3 regions of the Streptomyces sp. NPDC028308 genome follow, and region 1 is predicted to be linked to each of the others. Evidence: predicted binding sites of a transcription regulator. Region 1 holds the regulator's gene; each other region holds the start of a gene.

The links. The regulator HrcA, encoded in region 1, represses chaperone genes, less so after heat shock. The targets are predictions, from matches to a motif close to TTNGCACTCNGNNNNNCNGAGTGCNAA.
Region 2: the regulator HrcA is predicted to act here: its motif matches at 1,137-1,163, upstream of groES (co-chaperone GroES).
Region 3: the regulator HrcA is predicted to act here: its motif matches at 2,683-2,709, upstream of groL (chaperonin GroEL).

What each region holds. Positions count from the first base shown of each region.
Region 1 covers NZ_JBVHTO010000001.1:566,499-573,622, reverse strand. The annotation lists gene dnaJ (molecular chaperone DnaJ) at 1-601, opposite strand, end outside; gene hrcA (heat-inducible transcriptional repressor HrcA) at 602-1,618, opposite strand; gene ACZ4VA_RS02360 (MBL fold metallo-hydrolase) at 1,823-2,557, shown strand; gene ACZ4VA_RS02355 (DUF3097 domain-containing protein) at 2,604-3,407, shown strand; gene hemW (radical SAM family heme chaperone HemW) at 3,777-5,009, opposite strand; gene ACZ4VA_RS02345 (SpoIIE family protein phosphatase) at 5,032-7,059, opposite strand.
Region 2 covers NZ_JBVHTO010000009.1:273,727-280,850, reverse strand. The annotation lists gene groL (chaperonin GroEL) at 1-572, opposite strand, end outside; gene groES (co-chaperone GroES) at 684-992, opposite strand; gene ACZ4VA_RS22355 (polysaccharide deacetylase family protein) at 1,218-1,994, opposite strand; gene ACZ4VA_RS22350 (polysaccharide deacetylase family protein) at 2,044-3,015, opposite strand; gene ACZ4VA_RS22345 (class I SAM-dependent methyltransferase) at 3,106-4,284, shown strand; gene ACZ4VA_RS22340 (RNA polymerase sigma factor) at 4,784-5,992, opposite strand; gene ACZ4VA_RS22335 (YciI family protein) at 6,097-6,453, opposite strand; gene ACZ4VA_RS22330 (LCP family protein) at 6,623-7,124, opposite strand, start outside.
Region 3 covers NZ_JBVHTO010000010.1:418,397-425,520, reverse strand. The annotation lists SAM riboswitch class I at 102-259, shown strand; gene thrC (threonine synthase) at 277-1,581, shown strand; gene ACZ4VA_RS24935 (MoaD/ThiS family protein) at 1,578-1,856, shown strand; gene ACZ4VA_RS24930 (cold-shock protein) at 2,266-2,469, shown strand; gene groL (chaperonin GroEL) at 2,872-4,497, shown strand; gene ACZ4VA_RS24920 (NADH:flavin oxidoreductase) at 4,725-5,846, shown strand; gene ACZ4VA_RS24915 (DUF397 domain-containing protein) at 5,920-6,129, opposite strand; gene ACZ4VA_RS24910 (helix-turn-helix domain-containing protein) at 6,110-6,952, opposite strand; gene ACZ4VA_RS24905 (hypothetical protein) at 7,067-7,124, shown strand, end outside.

The DNA.
Region 1 (7,124 bases):
GGCACGGCGTCGGCACGACCGTGCCGAAGCCCTGGCACTGGGGGCAGGGGCGGGAGGTCATGACCTGGCCCAGGAAGGACCGCGTGACCTGGGACACCTCGCCGCGACCGCGGCACATGTCACAGGTCTGCGCGGAGGTCCCGGGGGCCGCGCCCTCGCCGTTGCAGGTGGTGCACACCACGGCCGTGTCGACCTGGATGTCCTTGGTGGTGCCGAAGGCCGCCTCGTCGAGGTCGATCTCCAGTCGGATCATGGCGTCCTGGCCGCGGCGCGTGCGCGACCGGGGGCCCCGCTGCGACGCGGTGCCGAAGAACGCGTCCATGATGTCCGAGAAGTTCCCGAACCCGCCGGCGCCGAAGCCGCCCGCGCCCCCGCCGCCGCTCTGCGAGAGCGGGTCACCGCCGAGGTCGTAGACCTGCTTCTTCTGCGGGTCCGACAACACCTCGTAGGCGGCGTTGATCTCCTTGAAGCGCTCCTGCGTCTTCGGATCGGGATTGACGTCCGGGTGCAGCTCGCGCGCGAGCCTCCGGAACGCCTTCTTGATCTCGTCCTGGGACGCGTCGCGGCGCACGCCGAGTACGGCGTAGTAGTCCGTGGCCACTTACGACTCCGCCAGGATCTGTCCGACGTACCGTGCCACTGCGCGTACCGCTCCCATCGTTCCCGGGTAATCCATGCGGGTCGGTCCGACCACGCCGAGTTTTGCGACTGCCTCGCCGCCCGAACCGTAGCCGACCGAGACCACGGACGTGGAGTTGAGCCCCTCGTGGACGTTCTCGTGACCGATCCGTACGGTCATGCCCGAATCCGTCGACTCGCCGAGCAGCTTGAGGAGCACGACCTGCTCCTCCAGGGCTTCGAGGACCGGCCGGATCGTGAGGGGGAAGTCGTGTCCGAAGCGGGTGAGATTGGCGGTGCCGCCGATCATCAGCCGCTCCTCGTTCTCCTCGACGAGCGTCTCCAGCAAAGTGGAGAGCACCGTCGCGACCGTACCGCGGTCCTCCGTCTCGAAGGCCTCCGGCAGATCCTGCACCAATTGCGGCACGTCCGCGAAACGGCGGCCCGCGATCCGGCTGTTGAGCCGGGCCCGCAGATCCGCCAGGGACGTCTCGCCGAAGGGCGCGGGGCAGTCGATCATGCGCTGCTCGACCCGGCCGGTGTCCGTGATGAGCACCAGCATGACGCGGGCCGGGGCCAGCGAGAGCAGTTCCACGTGCCGCACCGTCGAGCGGGTCAGCGAGGGGTACTGGACGACGGCGACCTGCCGGGTGAGCTGCGCGAGCAGCCGCACCGTGCGCCCCACGACGTCGTCGAGGTCGACGGCGCCGTCGAGGAAGTTCTGGATGGCGCGGCGCTCGGGCGCGGTCATCGGCTTGACGCCGGCGAGCTTGTCCACGAAGAGCCGGTAGCCCTTGTCGGTGGGGATGCGCCCGGCACTGGTGTGCGGCTGGGCGATGTACCCCTCGTCCTCCAGGGCGGCCATGTCGTTGCGGACGGTGGCCGGGGAGACGCCCAGCCGGTGGCGCTCGGTCAGCGCCTTGGAGCCGACCGGCTCCTCCGTCCCGACGTAGTCCTGGACGATGGCGCGCAGCACCTCGAGCCTGCGTTCACTGAGCATCGCGCACACCTCCAGCTGTCGGCACCTTGGTCGTCGCGGTCTTCGTCCTGGCACTCAGCGCGTGCGAGTGCCAGCGTTCCCCGGGCCAGTGTACGGCGGTGAGGTACGGCCCCGGCAAGGGCGGGCCCGTGACGCCCCGCCACGGTGTACGGACGTGTCCCGCCATGTCGCGCCGTCGTACCCCCTTGCCGCTAGCGTCTCCGTGTGACGGTGACTTGGGAAGAGGCGGGATGGGAGCAACTCGCCCCGCACGCCGGGCGGTGCCGGCTCCCGGGCTGGGACTGCACCGCGGGGCTCGTGGTGGGCGAGGGGGCGGCCCTCATGATCGACGCGGGGTCGAGCCTCGCGGAGGGCGCACGGCTGCGCGCCGAGGCGGGCCGGCTCCTGGGCCCGGAGCGGCGTGTGACGCACCTCGCACTGACGCATCCGCACTTCGACCACGTCCTCGGGGCCGCCGCCTTCTCCGGGGTGGAGGTGTTCGGCGCGGTGGGCCTGGACACCGCCCTCGCCCACGGACGCGAGGAACTGCGCGCCGACGCCGTGAGCAACGGCCTGGACCCGCGGGCGGCGGCGGAGGCGGCGGACCTGCTCGTCCGGCCCCGCCACCTCGTCTCCGGCGAGTGGACGCTGGGTCTCGGCGGCGGCACGCAGGTCCTGCTGGCGAACGTGGGCCCCGGGCACACGGCGTACGACCTCGTGGTGCTCGTGCCCGGCACCGACGGACCGGAGGTGGTGTTCTGCGGCGACCTCGTGGAGGAGTCGGGCGAGCCGCAGGCCGGTCCGGACGCCGTCCCGTCCCACTGGCCGGCGGCGCTGGACCGGCTGCTGGACCTCGGCGGCGAGGACGCGGTGTACGTGCCGGGCCACGGGGCGGCGGTGGACGCGGCGTTCGTCCGGGCCCAGCGGGACGCGCTGGCCGCCCGCTTCGGCGTGTCGTAGGCGCGGGCGGGCACTTCGGCGCGCGTCTTCTCCTATCGTCATCCGAATGCGCCAGTACTCTCCGGACCTGACCCCGCCGTGGAAGAAGCCCAAGCCCGTGCCCGAGGTCCCGGCCGACCCCGGTCTGGTGGTGGAGGAGCCCGGCACCGGTTTCTGCGGCGCGGTGATCCGCTGCGAGGCGGGCACGGTGACGCTGGAGGACCGCTTCGGCAAGCACCGGGTGTTCCCGCTGGAGCCGCGCGGCTTCCTGCTGGAGGGCAGGGTGGTCACCCTGGTGCGGCCCGCCGCCGGACCGGCCCGCCCCAGCCGCACCGCCTCCGGTTCGGTCGCCGTGCCCGGCGCCCGCGCCCGCGTGGCCCGGGCCGGCCGCATCTACGTCGAGGGCCGGCACGACGCCGAGCTCGTCGAGCGGGTCTGGGGCGACGACCTGCGTATCGAGGGCGTCGTCGTCGAGTACCTGGAGGGCGTCGACGACCTCCCCGCGGTGGTGGAGGAGTTCGGGCCCGGTCCGGACGCCCGGCTCGGGGTCCTGGTCGACCACCTGGTGCCCGGTTCGAAGGAGTTCCGGATCGCCGAAGGGGTCACGAGCGAGTACGCGCTCGTCGTGGGCCACCCCTACATCGACATCTGGGAGGCCGTGAAGCCGTCCTCCGTCGGCATCGCCGCCTGGCCCCGGGTACCGCGCGGGCAGGACTGGAAGACCGGCGTCTGCCGCGCCCTCGGCTGGCCCGAGAACACGGGCGCCGCCTGGCAGCACATCCTGTCCCGGGTCCGCTCCTACAAGGACCTGGAACCGGAACTCCTCGGCCGCGTCGAGGAACTGATCGACTTCGTCACGGCACCGGAGTAGCGCCGCGCCCGGCACGGCACGGCACGGCAAGGGGTCCGAAGGCAGACGCCAGCCCGGCCGACGGCTGGAGGACGGGGGCAGACCTCAGCCGCCCGGCGTTCGAGGACGAGCGCGACACCCGAGGACCCGGGGGGCGAATTTCAGCCCGTCCGGCGCTTGAGGACGAGCGCGTCAGCGCGACACGAGGGCGACATCAGCCCGCGGGGCGCTCAGAACAAGGGCACCCGGGTCCCGGGGGAAAATTCAGCCCGTCCGGCGTTTGAGGACAAGCGCGTCAGCGCGACTCGCCGTCCCGGGTCCCGGGTCCCGGGTCCCGGGTCCCGGGTCCCGGGGACGGAACCCCAAGGCACGGAGGAAAGCGGGCGGACCTCAGTCCACCAGGTCCCGTACCACCGCGTCCGCGAGCAACCGCCCCCGCAGGGTGAGCACGGCCCGCCCGGCCTCGTACGGGCCCGCTTCGAGGAGACCCTCGGAGAGGGCGCGACGGGAGGCAGCCAGGCCCTCGGGCCTGAGCAACGACAGCGGGCAGCCCTCACGCAGCCGCAGCTCGAGCAGGATGCGCTCGACCCGCCGGTCCTCGTCGGCGAGCAGCTCGCGTCCGGCGCCCGGCGAACGGCCGGCGGCCAGCGCGGCGGCGTACGCCCCGGGATGCTTCACGTTCCACCACCGCACGCCGCCGACGTGGCTGTGGGCACCGGGCCCGGCACCCCACCAGTCGGCGCCGCGCCAGTACAGCTCGTTGTGCAGGCAGCGTCCCGCGTCCGAGGTCGCCCAGTTCGAGACCTCGTACCAGTCGAAACCCGCCGCCGCGAGCACCTCGTCGGCGATGAGGTACCGGTCGGCGTGCACGTCGTCGTCGGTCATGGGGACCTCGCCGCGGCGGATACGGCGGGCGAGCTGCGTGCCCTCCTCCACGATCAGCGCGTACGCGGAGACGTGGTCGGGACCGGCGCCGAGGGCGGCGTCCAGGGAGGCCCGCCAGTCGTCGTCGGTCTCCCCCGGGGTGCCGTAGATCAGGTCCAGGTTGACGTGGTCGAAGCCGGCGGCGCGGGCCTCGGCGACGCACGCCTCGGGCCGGCCCGGGGTGTGGGTGCGGTCGAGCACCTTCAGGACGTGCTGCCGTGCGCTCTGCATGCCGAAGGAGATCCGGTTGAAGCCCCCGGCGCGCAGGGTGGCGAGGTAGGCGGGGTCGACGGACTCCGGGTTCGCCTCCGTGGTGATCTCGGCGTCGTCCGCGAGCCCGAACTCGTCGCGGACGGCGGCCAGCATCCGTACCAGGTCGTCGGCGGCCAGCAGTGTGGGCGTGCCGCCTCCGACGAAGACCGTGCGGACCGGGCGAGGGTCGTCGCCCAGCACCTTGCGGGCCAGCCGGACCTCGTCGATCAGGGTCGACGCGTAGTTGTCGCGGGAGGCGAGCACGCCTCCGGTGCCCCGCAGCTCGGTGGCCGTGTAGGTGTTGAAGTCGCAGTAGCCGCAGCGGGTCGCGCAGTACGGGACGTGGAGGTAGAACCCGAGGGCGCGCTCGGCGGCCCCGGCCAGGGCGTGCTCGGGCAGCGCCCCGTCGTCGGGGACGGGCTCACCGTCGGGGAGTGCGGAAGGCATGCCCTCCATTGTCCAGCACGGCTCACCCGTCCCGGTCCGCGTGGTCCGGGAGGCGGGGGCGGGGCGGCCGGTCCGGCTGCTCCGCCTGGAGGACCAGGAGGGCGAGGTCGTCCTCGGGCGGCTTGCCGCCGAAGGCGTGCACGAGCCGCCGGACGCGCTCCGCGATCAGCTGGGCGCTCAGTCCGACGCAGCCCGCGAGGGCGGTCGCGAGTCCGTCGTGGTCGTCGAACTGGCGGGCGCCGTCGCGGCGCTCGGTCACCCCGTCCGTGACGCACAGCACGGTGTCGCCCGGGTACAGCTCGAAGGTCTCGGCGGTGTAGCCCGCGTCCTCCACGACGCCGAGCAGGGTCTGCGGGGCGGCCACCTCCCGGACGGAGCCGTCGGATCCGAGGAGGAGCGGCAGCGGGTGCCCGGCGGAGGCGAGGGTGCAGCGCACGCCTCCGTCGAAGGGCACCAGCTCGCCGTAGAGCAGGGACAGGAACCGCGTCTGCGGGCCCTCGGCGTCGACCAGACCGGGCCCGCCGGTCGCGACCAGGGCGCGGGCCGCGGCGTCGGCCGCCTCGGTCGCGTCGTCGAGCAGCAGCTGGTTGAGGCGGTCCAGGACGTCGGCGACGGCGTAGCCCTCGCGGGCCAGCAGCCGCAGCCAGGGCCGGGCGAGCCCGATGACGACGGCGGCTTCGGGGCCCTTGCCCTGGACGTCGCCGACGGCGAAGCACCAGCGCCCGTCGCCGGCCGGGAACAGGTCGTAGAAGTCGCCGCTCGGGCCGCCCTTGTCACACGGCTCGTACACGAGCGCGCTGCGCACGCCGGGGATCTCGGCGACGGCGCCGGGCAGCAGGCCGCGCTGGAGCACCCGGCTGATGGTGGCCTGGCGCGCGTACTGGCGGGCGGCGCCGATGGCGAGGGCGATGCGGCGGCTGAGGTCCTCGACGAGTCCGGTGACCTCGTCGGGGAAGCCGGTCAGACCGGCGCGTCCGATGACGAGGGTGCCCAGCGGCCGGCCGCCGGCGATCAGCCGGTACGCCAGTGCCGCGCCGGGCGCTCCGTGCGGACCCCGGTCCTCGCCGGGCCAGGGCACCGGGACGGCCCGGGAGCGCACCGAGTCGGGCAGCCGCGGCGGGTCGTTCTCCAGGGCGCGGCGCAGCTCCTCGATGCGGTTCTCGCTGCCGTGCCAGACCCGGGCCAGCCGTGGCCCCGTGGCGCCCGGCCGGTCGGAGCCCCGCCAGCCGGTGGCCTCGTCCTCCAGCCAGACGGCGCACCAGTCGGCGATGCGGGGCACGAGGAGCTGTCCGGCGAGGGCCGCGACCAGCTCCTCGTCGAGCTGTCCGGCGAGCAGGTCGGAGGCCTCGGCGAGGAAGGAGAGCGCGCCGCGGCTGACCCAGTCGTGGTCCCGCCGGGCCGTGCGGCCCGGTGCGGGGCCGGGCGGACCGGCGGCGGCCGTACGGTGCTCGGCGGCCGGTGCGGGGACGTGCGGGTCGCCCATGCCGTCGGCCGGGGCCGCGCCGACGGGCAGCCGCGCCCAGACGGTCTTGACGCCGGTGCGGTACGAGACGCCCCATTCGCCGGAGAGCGCGGCGACCAGGCGGAGGCCGCGCCCGTACTCCGGGGTGCCGTACGGGCGTTCGGTGCCGTCGTCCCGTACCCCGCGGGAGGGGTGGTGGTCGGCGACCTCCAGGACGAGCCCCGCCGTACCGTGGCCGCCGAGGGTGTCCGGTTCGTCCTCGTCGACGTCCGGCTCCCGCGGGTCGTCCTGGTCGAGGCGGCAGAGCAGCTCCACGTCGGTGCCGGCGTGCACGACGGCGTTGGTGACGAGCTCGCTGACGACCACGGTGGCGTCGTCGAGCAGCCGGTCGGTGACCGCGACAGTGCCGGTCAGGGCGCGTTCGGCCCAGTCGGTGAGCGCGGCCCGGACGAAGCGGCGGGCGGCGCCGGGGGCGAGCGGACCGCCGGGCAGGGTCGTGCGGGCCACCGCGCGTCGGCCCGCGCCGGGGTGCTCGGGCGCACCGCGGGCCCGGGACAGGGTCTCCCGTCGCGTCGGTATGGGCCCCACTGTGCGTCTCCCTGAGCAGTTCGGACGAATCACCTCAGCCGATGCGGACAGGGTGACAGACTGAC
Region 2 (7,124 bases), on a different contig from region 1:
ATGCCCTCGGTGAAGTCCAGCTCCAGACCGAAGGTGTTGGACTCCTCGACGGTGATGACACCGTCCTTGCCGACCTTGTCCATCGCCTCGGCGATGAGCTCGCCGACCTGGCTGTCCTGGGCGGACAGACCGGCGACGGCGGCGATGTCGGACTTCTCGTCGATCGGGCGGGCGGTCGCGAGGAGCTCCTCGGACACGGCCTTGACGGCGGCGTCGATGCCCTTCTTGAGCAGGGCGGGGGACGCGCCGGCGGCGACGTTCTTCAGGCCCTCGCGTACGAGCGCCTGGGCCAGCACGGTGGCGGTGGTCGTACCGTCACCCGCGATGTCGTTGGTCTTGGTCGCCACCTCCTTCACCAGCTGGGCGCCGAGGTTCTCGTACGGGTCCTCGACCTCGACCTCACGGGCGATGGTCACGCCGTCGTTGGTGATGGTGGGGGCGCCGAACTTCTTGTCGATGACGACGTTGCGGCCCTTGGGGCCGATCGTCACCTTCACCGTGTCGGCAAGCTTGTTGACGCCGCGCTCAAGGGCGCGACGGGCGTCCTCGTCGAACTTCAGGATCTTCGCCATGGAGCGATTCAGCCCTCTCGGAAAACTTGGGAGAAACGAACTGCGCCCCCAGCGCCCGGCTGATTAGGTCGCGGGGGCCAGGGGCGCAGCTCACTGCAAAACTGGGATGAACTACTTCTCGATGATCGCGAGCACGTCGCGAGCCGAGAGGACGAGGTACTCCTCGCCGCTGTACTTCACCTCGGTGCCGCCGTACTTGCTGTACAGCACGATGTCGCCGGTCTTCACGTCGAGCGGCAGGCGCTCGCCGTTCTCGAAGCGGCCCGGGCCCACGGCCAGGACGACGCCCTCCTGGGGCTTCTCCTTGGCGGTGTCCGGGATGACCAGGCCAGAGGCGGTGGTCTGCTCGGCGTCGAGCGGCTGGACCACAATGCGGTCCTCGAGCGGCTTGATGGCAACCTTGGAGCTGGTGGTCGTCACGATCCGACCTCCCCCTTCGGAGATCTCACGGGGTTAACTGTCTGAGGTGGCGACCAGGTGGATCCGTCGTCGCGGGTGCCGGACCTGCCCGTCGCTATTGGCACTCTCCAGGGGGGAGTGCCAGACCAGAGACTATGACCGCGATTAGCACTCGGTCAAGCGGAGTGCCAAACGGGCGGCGGCGCGGCGTGGGATTCCCACCCCGCGGGTGACCCCCCGGAGCCCCTACAGGTAGTCCTCCAGTCGGGCCGGGGTGAGGCCCTGGGCCCGGATGCGCCGCAGCAGGCGGGTGGTCGTCGCGGCGAGGTCGGGCTCGTCGGTGCCGAGGAGGATGTCGCCGGGGCGCAGGCGGCCGGGGCCGGGCTCGCGGCCGAGGACGACGGCCGAGATCCCGCAGTCGGCGGCGGCGCGCAGGGTGGTGGCGTCGTAGGTGCCGTACGGCGGGCGGAGCAGGCGGGGCCGGACGCCGAAGCGCTCCTTGAGCTTGTCCTGCTGGCCGCAGATCTCGGCGCGCTGGCCCGCGTACGGCAGGCCGCGCAGGGAGGTGTGGTCGAGCGTGTGGTTCTGCACGCTCACGCCGACCGCCCGCAGCCGGGCGAACTGCCCGTACCCCGGCCCGACGACCCGGTCGGTGAGGAACATGCTGACCGGCAGCCGGAGCTCGCGGACCATGGCGGCGAACCGCGGATCGCGCTCGGCACTGTCGTCATAGGTCAGGAAGACCACCTTGTCGCGGGTGGCGACGCGGTCGACGACCGGCGGCAGCGCCGGGTCGCCGGTCCCGCCGGGCGGCAGCGGGCCGGGGTCGAGCGGGGCCGCCGGCTGCCCCTGGCGGCGGTGGACGCCGGCGGGCGGCCCCTGCTGTCCGTGCGGGCGCACGCGCTGCGCCGCCTTCTTGCCGAGCCGCTCGATCGGGTCGACGGACTGGGCGCAGCCGGTGGCGCCGGTCAGCAGGGCGCAGGCCAGGAGCGTGCCGAGCAGGGTGCGCGTCCGCCCGGTCACCGCCGGTGCTCCGATCGCGCGGGACGGGCCGCCGGGCGGATCGCGCTCCTCACAGGTAGTCCTCCAGCCGCGCCACGGCGTACCCCTCGTGCGTGACCTTCTTCAGGAAGCGGCGGAGCATGTCGGGCATGGTGCCCTTCCAGTCCTCGCGGCCCCGGAAGTGGGTGAGCACGATGTCGCCGGGGTGCAGGGACCGGTCCCACTCGCGGTAGTCCCAGTGGTCGGGGAAGACCTCCTCGTTCCACAGCGGGGCGGCCTTGATCCCGCAGGAGCGGGCGGCGCGCAGGGTGTCCTCGTTGTAGTTGCCGTAGGGCGGCCGGAAGAGCGTCGGGCGCTTGCCGAACTGCTTCTCCATGGTGTCCTGCATCCCGCAGATCTCCCGTTTCTGCTGCTTGTACGACAGGTTCGGCAGATACGGGTGGTGGAGCGTGTGGTTGTTCAGGCCGACGCCCCCGGCCTGCATCCTCCTGAAGTAGCCGTAGTCCTCCTTCGCCAGGTAGTGGCTGAGGAAGGCGGTGTACGGGATCTTCAGCTCGCTCGTCATCCTCAGGAACGCGGGGTCCTTCTCGGCTCCGTCGTCGATGGTGAGGAAGACGACCTTGTCCTTGGTGGGGACGGTGGTGAAGACGGGCGGCAGCTCGTCCTGGCCGTCGACCTCGAAGCCCTTGCGGGTGCCGATCACCGGCTTCTTCTCCGGCGCCGGCGGCGCGGTCAGCGGTGTCCGGGTGAGCCCCCAGCGCTTGGCGGCGGCGACCCGCGCGGCGTGCGCGGCGCGCAGTTTCGAGGCGTACGCGTCCAGCGCGCGGGCGGGCGGGGCGTTCAGTGGCTGCTGCCCGGAGGCCGGGCGCACGCCGGAGCCCGCGTCCGCGCACCCGGCGGCGAGCACGGCGGCGGTGAGCACGAGGAGACCGCCCCGGACCCCGCGCAGCGCCCTCCCGGCGGTTGCCGCACCGCGCAGCGCCGCACCACAAAACAGCGTCCGCTCCGTGCGATTTCCGTCATTTTGTCGTACTGGTCGCATGGTGCCGGATCCTCGCAGGTGACCGTCCGCCGCCCGGGCCGACACCGCCGCCGGACGCGCGCCGTCCACCGACTGGCCCACAATGGGCCGGTGACCGACCTGGACCCGCTGGCCTCCTTCGCCTCCCTGCACACCCCCGGGGGCCGTGCCCTCCTCGACGAGGTGCGCGGCACCGACCCGGCGCGGGAGCTGGCCGTCGCGACCCGGCTGCGCCGCGAGCACCCGGCGTCCCTGGTCACGGCGGCACTCGCGCAGGAGCGGCTGCGGCAGCGGGCGGTGGCGAAGTTCGGGGCCGGGGACGCGGAGCGGATGTTCTTCACGCCGGCCGGGGTGGAGCAGTCCACGCGGACGAGCGTCGCGACGTACCGCGCGGAGCGCTTCCGCGCGCTCGGCGTGCGCTCGGTCGCCGACCTGTGCTGCGGCATCGGCGGGGACGCGATCGCGCTGGCCCGCGCCGGTATCCGGGTCCTCGCGGTCGACCGGGACCCGCTGACGGCGGCGGCGGCCCGCGCGAACGCCGAGGCACTGGGCCTCGCGGAGCTGATCGAGGTGCGCGAGGCGGACGTCACGGAGGTCGCCACCGACGCGTACGACGCGGTCTTCGTGGATCCCGCCCGGCGCGGCGGCCGGGGCCGGATCTTCGACCCCGAGGCGTACTCGCCGCCGCTGTCCTGGGCGACCGCGGCGGCGCTGAAGGCACCGCGGGCCGCGCTGAAGATCGCGCCCGGCGTCCCGCACGAGGCGGTCCCGGCCGAGGCGGAGGCCGAGTGGATCTCGGACGGCGGGGACGTGAAGGAGGCCGTGCTGTGGTTCGGCACGGAGCCCGGGCTGATCCGGGCCACCCTGCTGCCGGGCCCGCGCGGACTGCGCGGCCGGGGTCTGCCCGACCCGCCGGTGCGTCCGCTCGGGCGCTACCTGTACGAGCCCGACGGCGCCGCGATCCGCGCCCATCTCGTCGCCGAGGTGGCCGAGGAGCTCGACGGGGGTCTGCTCGACGAGACGATCGCGTACATCACCTCCGACCACCTGCGCCCGACCCCGTACGCGACCGCGTACGAGATCACCGACCGGCTGCCCTTCAACGTGAAGAAGCTGAAGGCGCTGCTGCGGGAGCGGGAGGTCGGCATCCTCACGGTCAAGAAGCGCGGCTCGGCCGTCGAACCGGAGGAACTGCGCCGCAAGGTGAAGCCGCAGGGCCGCAACTCGGCGACGGTGTTCCTCACCCGGGTGGCGGGAGCGCCGACGATGCTGGTCGGCCACCCGGCGTAGGCCGACGCGAGCCGGGGCTCACGGCGCCGGGGCCCGGGTTCGGCGGCGCCGAGGGCTTCCCGAGGTACGGGTTCCGGGCCGGTCGGGCCGGTGTCGCTCCCCCGGCCGCGGGCACGGCGCGGGCGGCCCTCCGTCCGGCCCGGGTGCTGAACCGGCCGGGCGCTCCCGCGTACGGTTCCGGACCGTCGGCGCTCCCCCGGGCTGCGCGCACGGCGCGGGCGGCCCTCCGTCCGGTCCGGGTGCTGAACCGGCCGGGCTCCCCCGCGTACGGTTCCGGACCGTCGGCGCTCCCCCGGGCCGCGGGCACGGCGCGGGCAGCCCTCCGGACGGCCCAGGTGCCGGAACTCCACCGCGTACGGGTTTTGGGCCGTCGACGCCCCCCCCCCGGCCGCGGGCAGGGCGCGGGCAGCCCTCCCGGCAGCCCGGGTGCGGAACCGGCCGGGCTCCCCCGCGTACGGATTCCGGGCCGGCGCTTCTCCCGGGTGGCGGGGGCGAGTTCTCAGCCGCACTCCGCCGCGCGGGCCCGCAGCAGGTCGCGTTCGCGTTCGTTGCGGGCCAGGGACGCGGCGCGTTCGAACTCGGCGCGCGCCTCGGACGTGCGGCCGAGGCGGGCCAGCAGGTCCCCGCGCACGCTGGGCAGCAAGTGGTAGTCGCGCAGGGCGGGTTCGGCGGCCAGGGCGTCCACCAGGACCAGGGCGGGCCCGGGACCCTCAGCCATCGAGACGGCGACCGCGCGGTTCAACTCGACCACCGGGGACGGCGACCGGGCGGCGAGCAGCCCGTACAGGGTGGCGATCCGGCGCCAGTCCGTGTCCTCGTACGCGTACGCCTGAGCGTGGCAGGCGGCGATGGCGGCCTGGAGGGCGTACGGCCCGGGCACCCCGGCGGAGACGGCGTCGGCGCGGGCGAGCGCCGCGAATCCGCGCCGGATCAGCATCCGGTTCCAGCGGCGGCGGTTCTGGTCCCGGAGCACCACGGGCTCGCCGGACGGGCCGGTGCGGGCGGCCGACCTGGACGCCTGGAGTTCCAGCAGCGCCGCCAGGCCGTGCACTTCGGGCTCCTTGGGCATCAGCCCGGCCAGCACGCGGGCCAGCCGCAGCGCGTCCTCGCACAGGGCCGGGCGCAGCCAGTCGTCCCCCGCGGTGGCCGCGTAGCCCTCGTTGAAGATCAGGTAGATGACCTCCAGGACCGACCCGAGCCGGGCCTCGCGCTCGGGGCCGTAGGGCACCTCGAAGGCGACGTTCCTGGTGGCCAGCGTCCGCTTGGCGCGCACGATGCGCTGGGCGACCGTCGCCTCGGGGGCGAGGAAGGCGCGGGCGATCTCGGGCGTGGTCAGGCCGCCGGCCAGCCGGAGGGTGAGGGCGATGCGGGCCTCGGCGGACAGGACCGGGTGACAGGCGGTGAAGACGAGCCGGAGCAGGTCGTCGTCGATGTCGTCGGGGTCGGCGGGTTCGTCGAGGTGGGGCGGCGCCGTCTCCAGGTCCCGGCCGACCTCCGCCAGCTTGCGCGCGTAGCGCTCCCTGCGGCGTACGAGATCGACGGCGCGCCGTCTGGCCGTGGTCATGAGCCAGGCGCCGGGGTTGTCGGGGACCCCCTCGCGCGGCCACTGCTCCAGCGCGGCGACCAGCGCGTCCTGCGCCAGTTCCTCGGCGATCCCCACGTCCCGGACGACGCGTGCGACCCCGGCGATGATGCGGGCCGACTCCATCCGGAAGATCGTGTCGACGGCCTCGGCGGCGGCGGGTGCGTCGGTGGGCTGCTCGGTCACAGCCCACCATGACACATCCGCCCTGCCGCGGGCCGGGCGCCGGCTCAGCCCTCCATGATCTCCCGCACCTCGGACGTGACCGTCCAGTGCTCCTCGTGGATCTTCAGGAACCGCTTCGCCCACTCGATCGCCTCGGCCTTGTCCTTAGCCTGGATCAGCGCGTAACCGCCGACGACCTCCTTGGTCTCGGTGAACGGGCCGTCCGTGACGGAGATCTGCCCGTTCTCCCAGCGGACGCGGGTGCCCTGCGCGGTCGGGGCGAGCCCGGCGGTGTCGAGCAGGACGCCGGCCTTGGTCATCTCTTCCAGCAACTCGCCCATCCGCTGCATGAGTTCGGGGCTGGGGCCCTCGGCGGGCGCGTTGTTCTCGTCGATACGGACCATCGTGAGGTAACGCGGCATGGTGGCTCCTTCGGTACGGCGGCCGGGGTGTTACCGGCCGTCCCGAGCGGGGCCTGTCCCCGCTCTCACCCGTGCGTCGACCAGGAGACACCGGAATCGACACCCGCTCCGGGATTCCCCGAAGTTTTTTTCCGAGGCGGCTCCGCCGGCCCGCTGGGGCCGCCGCGGGTCACCGGAGCGACGCCCACAGCCTCCCCGCCTCCGGCTCGTCGGCCACCACCCGGTTCGGGTCCGAGGGGGCCGGCACGACCGGCATCGTCACCGTCCTGACCTCTTCGGTCGACAGGGCTCCGAGACTGCGCCCGAGCCGCGTCAGCTCGCCCAGGGAGTCGAGGCCGGTGTCCGTCGTGAGGCTTCCGGTGACGGCGTCGGCGGCCCGGTAGAGCCTGGCCGGGTCGGTGAGCAGGCCGGCCGAGGCGGTCTGCTCCAGCAGGGCCTTCACCAGCTTCTGCTGGAGCCCTATGCGGCCGAGGTCGCTGCCGTCGCCCACGCCGTGGCGGGTGCGGGCCAGCGCCAGCGCCCTCGTGCCGTCCAGGTGGTGGGTACCGGCGGCCAGGTGCAGGTGGCTCAGGTCGTCGTCGATGTCCTCGTCCGTGGTGACGGTGACCCCGCCGAGCGCGTCCACCAGGTCCGCGAAGCCCGAGAAGTCGATCTCGACGTAGTGGTCCATG
Region 3 (7,124 bases), on a different contig from region 1:
ACTATCTCAACTGTCCTGGCCGTCGGTTACAGTCTTGAACAACGCGGATGACCATCGCATGTCCTGATCCGGGAACCGCGCGCAGATCAACAACTGAACACCGCTCATCCAGAGGGGCAGAGGGATACGGCCCGTTGAAGCCCCGGCAACCCTCCAGCCGGTCTCGTCCTGATCATCGCCGATCAGCGTCGCGAGGCTCCCGGCTAGGGAAGGTGCCAAATCCGTCTCACGGCGAAGTGCGCCGTGAGGAAGATGAGGAGAAAGGGCCTCGCCTCCATGGCTGCGCAGACAGTTGCAAGCACCACGAACTCCCCCTCCGCCGCGGACTCCGTCGATCTCGGCCCCGCCGCCGCCCTCTCCTGCCGCGAGTGCGGACACCGCGTGCCGCTCGGCCCGGTCTTCGCCTGCGAGGAGTGTTTCGGCCCGCTGGAGATCGCCTACGACTTCTCGGACTACGACACCGAGGACCTCCGCAAGCGCATCGAGGCGGGACCCGCGAACATCTGGCGCTACGCGCCCCTGCTGCCCGTCCCGGCCGACGTCGCCGACAAGCCGAACATCAACCCGGGCTGGACCAAGCTCGTGCAGGCCGACAACCTCGCCCGCGAGCTTGGTGTCGAGGCCGGCAAGCTGTTCGTCAAGGACGACTCCGGCAACCCGACGCACTCCTTCAAGGACCGCGTCGTCGCGCAGGCCCTGGAGGCCGCCCGCGCCTTCGGCTTCACCACGCTCTCCTGCTCCTCCACCGGGAACCTGGCCGGCGCCGTCGGTGCCGCCGCCGCCCGGGCCGGCTTCCGCTCCTGCGTGTTCATCCCGCACGACCTGGAGCAGGGCAAGATCGTCATGGCCGCGGTCTACGGCGGCGAGCTCGTCGGCATCGAGGGCAACTACGACGACGTCAACCGCTTCTGCTCCGAGCTCATCGGCGACCCGGCCGGCGAGGGCTGGGGCTTCGTCAACGTCAACCTGCGGCCGTACTACGCGGAGGGCTCGAAGACCCTCGCGTACGAGATCTGCGAGCAGCTCGGCTGGCGGCTGCCGGACCAGCTCGTCGTGCCGATCGCGTCCGGCTCGCAGCTCACGAAGATCGACAAGGGCCTCCAGGAGCTGATCAGGCTCGGGCTGGTCGAGGACAGGCCGTACAAGATCTTCGGCGCCCAGGCCGAGGGCTGCTCGCCGGTGTCGGTGGCCTACAAGGCGGGGCACGACGTCGTGCGGCCGCAGAAGCCGGACACGATCGCCAAGTCGCTCGCCATCGGCAACCCGGCCGACGGGCCGTACGTCCTCGACATCGCGCGCCGGACGGGCGGCGCGGTGGAGGATGTCGACGACGGCCAGATCGTCGACGCGATCAAGCTGCTGGCGCGCACCGAGGGCATCTTCGCCGAGACGGCGGGCGGGGTGACCGTGGGCGTCACGAAGAAGCTGATCGAGAGCGGCGCCCTGGACCCGGCGCTGACCACGGTCGTCCTCAACACCGGTGACGGCCTCAAGACCCTCGACGCGGTGGCCGGGACCGGTCTGACCGCGACCATCCGCCCGAACCTGGACTCCTTCCGAGAGGCTGGCCTCGCATCATGAGCGTCAACGTTCGCATCCCCACGATCCTGCGCACCTACACGGGCGGCAAGGCCGAGGTCCCGGCGGAGGGCGCGACCCTCGCCGAGGTCATCTCGGACCTGGAGAAGAACCACACGGGCATCGCCGCGCGCGTCCTGGACGACCAGGGCAAGCTGCGCCGCTTCGTGAACGTGTACGTGAACGACGACGACGTGCGTTTCGAGCAGGGCCTGGAGACGGCGACGCCCGACGGCGCCGGCGTCTCGATCATCCCGGCCGTGGCCGGCGGCTGCTGACGACGCACCGTTCAACCGGATTGCCCTCTCCGTGAGAGAAACGGAGGGGGCAATTCTGCATGGTTGAGCGCGGTACAGTTGGGGAAGCCGCTTCGCTTTCCATGCCGGGTGCATATGAACACCGACCCGGTGCCCGATAAGAAGCAGCCAATGTACCCGGCATTTTTGAGCCTTTTACGGCATTTACGGGGCCCGACTTGCCCTGAATATGTGTGAATTCTCCACATACGGCCGATCGCCGATGCCCGGAATTCTCGTCCGATTGACCTGTTGCAGACGGCAGTTGGACAGATACATTCAGCCGCGGTCGACGCGTTCCGGCGCACACCCCCAACCGTTGGGGGGTGAGGTCTGACCCGGATCCGCGAAGTGTGGATCTGTGCAAGGGCCAGTAATAGGGGAGTTAGGCATGGCTCAGGGCACCGTCAAGTGGTTCAACGCGGAGAAGGGGTACGGCTTCATCGCGGTCGACGGTGGTGCGGACGTCTTCGTGCATTACAGCGCGATTCAGATGGACGGCTACCGCACCCTTGAAGAGGGTCAGCGAGTGGAGTTCGAGATCTCGCAGGGCCAGAAGGGTCCGCAGGCGGACATGGTCAAACTCGCCGTCTGATCTCGGCGCGATCGGCCACCGACGCACGCACTCACTCACGTCGAGGGGCCCGTATCCCATCAGGGGTACGGGCCCCTCGGGCGTTCCCGGGAGCGGCCGGGGTCCCCGCCGCTCCGGACGCGGAGGGGGTGGCTCGGGGCCGCGCAGGCGCTCGCAGGGCAGCCGCGACGCGCTCCGCGCGCCCCCTCGATAGGGCTCGCTGGGGAGGAGCACCTTGCACTCTCGGGGGTCGAGTGCTAATCATTGGCGTTAGCACTCTGAAGGTGAGAGTGACAACGAAGGACCGGGTCGGTGAGGCCCGCAGGCCATGTGGGGCAAGGAACCACGAGGCAGGCAGGCCGTCCGTCGCGGGCGCCAGCGCGGTCCGGAGCAATCCACCCCAGTCCGGGAGGACCACTTCACATGGCCAAGATCATCGCGTTCGACGAGGAGGCACGGCGCGGTCTCGAGCGCGGGATGAACCAGCTCGCCGACGCCGTCAAGGTCACCCTTGGTCCCAAGGGTCGCAACGTCGTCCTCGAGAAGAAGTGGGGCGCCCCCACGATCACCAACGATGGTGTTTCCATCGCCAAGGAGATCGAGCTCGAGGACCCGTACGAGAAGATCGGCGCCGAGCTGGTCAAGGAAGTCGCGAAGAAGACGGACGACGTAGCCGGTGACGGCACGACGACCGCGACCGTCCTGGCCCAGGCGCTGGTCCGCGAGGGCCTTCGCAACGTCGCCGCCGGCGCCAACCCGATGGCTCTCAAGCGCGGTATCGAGAAGGCCGTCGAGGCCGTCTCCGGTGCCCTGCTGGAGCAGGCGAAGGATGTCGAGACCAAGGAGCAGATCGCTTCGACGGCCTCCATCTCCGCCGCCGACACCCAGATCGGCGAGCTCATCGCCGAGGCGATGGACAAGGTCGGCAAGGAAGGCGTCATCACCGTCGAGGAGTCCCAGACCTTCGGTCTGGAGCTGGAGCTCACCGAGGGTATGCGCTTCGACAAGGGCTACATCTCGGCGTACTTCGCCACCGACATGGAGCGTATGGAGGCCGTCCTCGACGACCCGTACATCCTGATCGCCAACTCGAAGATCAGCAACGTCAAGGACCTGCTGCCGCTCCTCGAGAAGGTCATGCAGTCCGGCAAGCCGCTGCTGATCATCGCCGAGGACGTCGAGGGCGAGGCCCTGTCGACCCTGGTCGTCAACAAGATCCGTGGCACCTTCAAGTCCGTCGCCGTCAAGGCCCCGGGCTTCGGTGACCGCCGCAAGGCCATGCTCGGCGACATCGCCATCCTCACGGGCGGCGAGGTCATCTCCGAGGAGGTCGGCCTCAAGCTGGAGAACGCGGGCATCGACCTGCTCGGCCGCGCCCGCAAGGTCGTCATCACCAAGGACGAGACCACGATCGTCGACGGCGCCGGCTCCGCCGACCAGGTCGCCGGCCGGGTCAACCAGATCCGCGCCGAGATCGAGAACTCCGACTCGGACTACGACCGCGAGAAGCTCCAGGAGCGTCTGGCGAAGCTGGCCGGCGGCGTGGCCGTCATCAAGGCCGGTGCCGCCACGGAGGTCGAGCTCAAGGAGCGCAAGCACCGCATCGAGGACGCCGTTCGCAACGCGAAGGCGGCCGTCGAGGAGGGCATCGTCGCCGGTGGTGGCGTGGCCCTGCTCCAGGCCTCCTCGGTCTTCGAGAAGCTGGAACTGACGGGTGACGAGGCGACCGGCGCCAACGCCGTGAAGCTCGCCCTGGAGGCCCCGCTCAAGCAGATCGCCGTCAACGGCGGTCTCGAGGGTGGCGTCATCGTCGAGAAGGTCCGCAACCTGCCCGTCGGCCACGGTCTCAACGCCGCGACCGGTGAGTACGTGGACATGATCGCCGAGGGCATCATCGACCCGGCGAAGGTCACGCGCTCTGCCCTGCAGAACGCCGCGTCCATCGCCGCGCTGTTCCTCACCACCGAGGCCGTCATCGCCGACAAGCCCGAGAAGGCCGCCGCCGGCGGCGCCCCGGGCGGCATGCCGGGCGGTGACATGGACTTCTGATCCTTCCGGATCAGGCTCGTCCTTTCCGAGGGCGGCACCCCTTCCCGGGGGTGCCGCCCTCGGGCGTTTCCGGGGCGGGAGCCCCCGCCCACGTGGCCGGGATCACACCGCGGCACGGCGAGGACACGGAATGCCGCGGCGCCGGGGACCGTTGTCGAGAGGGTGGGTCAATGCACGTGCACATACCCACCGGAATGTCCGTCTTCCCCGCCCCGAGGAGCCCTCACGTGACAGCCGACGCCGCGTCCCGCGCAGCCGAGATCCTTTCCCGACCCGTGTCCCTGAACGGCCTGACCGTCCCGAACCGGATCGTGATGGCACCGATGACCCGGCAGTTCTCGCCGGGCGGTGTACCCGGTGAGGACGTGGTCGGCTACTACGCGCGGCGCGCCGCCGCGGGCGTGGGCCTCATCGTCACCGAGGGCACCTACGTCGGCCACGAGTCCGCCGGCCAGAGCGACAGCGTGCCGCGCTTCCACGGCGAGGAGCAGCTCGCGGGGTGGACGAAGGTCGCCGACGCCGTGCACGCGGCCGGCGGCACGATCGTGCCGCAGCTGTGGCACATCGGCATGGTCCGCCGGGCGGGCGAGCCGCCCTTCGCCGACGCCCCCGCGGTCGGCCCCTCCGGCATCCACACCGCCGGCGCCGAGCCCAAGGGCAAGGCCATGACCCAGCAGGACATCGACGACGTCATCGAGGCGTTCGCCAAGGCAGCCGCGGACGCCGAGCGCATCGGCTTCGACGGCGTCGAGCTGCACGGCGCCCATGGCTACCTGCTCGACCAGTTCCTGTGGTCCGGCACCAACCGGCGCACCGACGCGTACGGCGGCGACCCGGTGGCCCGTGCGAAGTTCGCAGCGGAGATCGTCGCCGCGGTCCGGGACGCCGTCTCGCCCGAGTTCCCCGTCCTGTTCCGCTACTCGCAGTGGAAGCAGCAGGACTACGACGCCCGCCTCGCCGAGACCCCGGAGGAGCTGGAGGCCATCCTCGCCCCGCTCGCCGCGGCCGGCGTGGACGCCTTCCACGCCTCCACGCGCCGCTACTGGGTGCCCGAGTTCGACGGGTCCGACCTGAACCTCGCCGGCTGGACGAAGAAGCTCACCGGCAAGCCCGCCATCTCCGTCGGCTCGGTCGGCCTGGACGGCGAGTTCCTCAAGGCCTTCCAGGGCGAGGGCTCCTCGGTCCGCGGCATCGACGACCTGCTCGACCGGCTGGAGCGCGACGAGTTCGACCTCGTCGCGATCGGCCGCGCGCTGCTCCAGGACCCGGAGTGGGCGGCGAAGGTCCTGGCCGGCCGCTACGACGAGCTGAAGGCGTACGACGCGGCGGCGCTCGGCTCGCTGAGCTGACCCCGCCCGTATCGAGGGGCGGTGCCTGCCGTGACGCGGGCGCCGCCCCCTCTTTTTTTGGGTCCCGCTCCGGTCAGCCGTCGGCGCCGACGTGCCCGACAAACACCGCCCACGCGGAGACGCCGAAGGCGATCACCGGGCCGAGGTTCTTCGAGTCCCGCACGGGGACCAGTGTGGGGTGACCATCGGCGACTTCGAGGCAGTCGCCACCGGCACCGTTGCTGTAGCTGGACTTGTGCCATGTGACCGAACTCAGTTCGTACTCATGGGTGTTGTTCTCCATGCTCGTAATCATGGGCCAAGGTCTCGATCAGGGCCAGCGAAGCCGCAGGCGCCAGTGCCGTCGCCTGGAGGAGGCTGAAGGTGAGGCTGTGCCGGGCCACGGCTGCCGGGTCGTCCTCCAGTTTCCCCATGTCGATTCCTTCAACGAAGCACAGAGGGGATGCGTCATCGAACTCCATGAGCTTCAGCGAGCCGCCCAAGCCGGCATGGGCACCGGCGTCGAACGGCAGTACCTGCATGATGATCCGGCTGCGGCGCGCCAAGTCCGCGATGTGGCGCAGAGCCTCTGCCATCGCCGCCGGCCCACCGATCGGGCGTCGGAGCGCCGCCTCGTCCAGGACCACCCACAACAACGGCGTTGTTGGATCGTCGAGGAGCCGGGTCCGCTCCATCCGGGTAGCCACCAACTCCTCGATCTGAGCGTCCGGAAGCGTCGGCCGGTAGCTGCGGAACAGCGCCTCGGCGTATGCCGGGGTCTGTAAAAGGCCGGGGATGAGCAGCGGGATGTAGTGCCTGATCGACGTTGCGATCGTCTCTGCCTCCGCCGCCTCGGCGAAGTGGTCCGGGTACCGGGACCTGGCCAGCGCCCGGCAGTTGCGCTCGAAGAACCCCTTGGTCCCGAGGATCTCGTCTATCTGGACGGCGTATTCGAGGTGCAGCCGCCGTGTCCCGGCCTCCAGCTGGCCGATGAACGAACCGCTCACGAAGAGCGGTTCGCCCAGCTCGGCCTGGCTGAGGCCCGCGTTCTCGCGGGCGTGCCGCAACTCCGCCCCGATCATGGCGCGGGGCGAGGACGCGGGGTCGAGGTCCTTCGGTCCGGGCATGGCAACTCCCTGTCACACAGCCTGGGTTGTTGAGACGCCGTCTCTGGCCAGGTTAGGGGCCCCCGACCACGCTGAGTACCGAACACGAACACTCAGCGTGGAGGGAACGCTCCGATGGAGATGACACCGGGTACACACGTACGGCCGACGGAGGAGATCGTGGCGGAGTTGC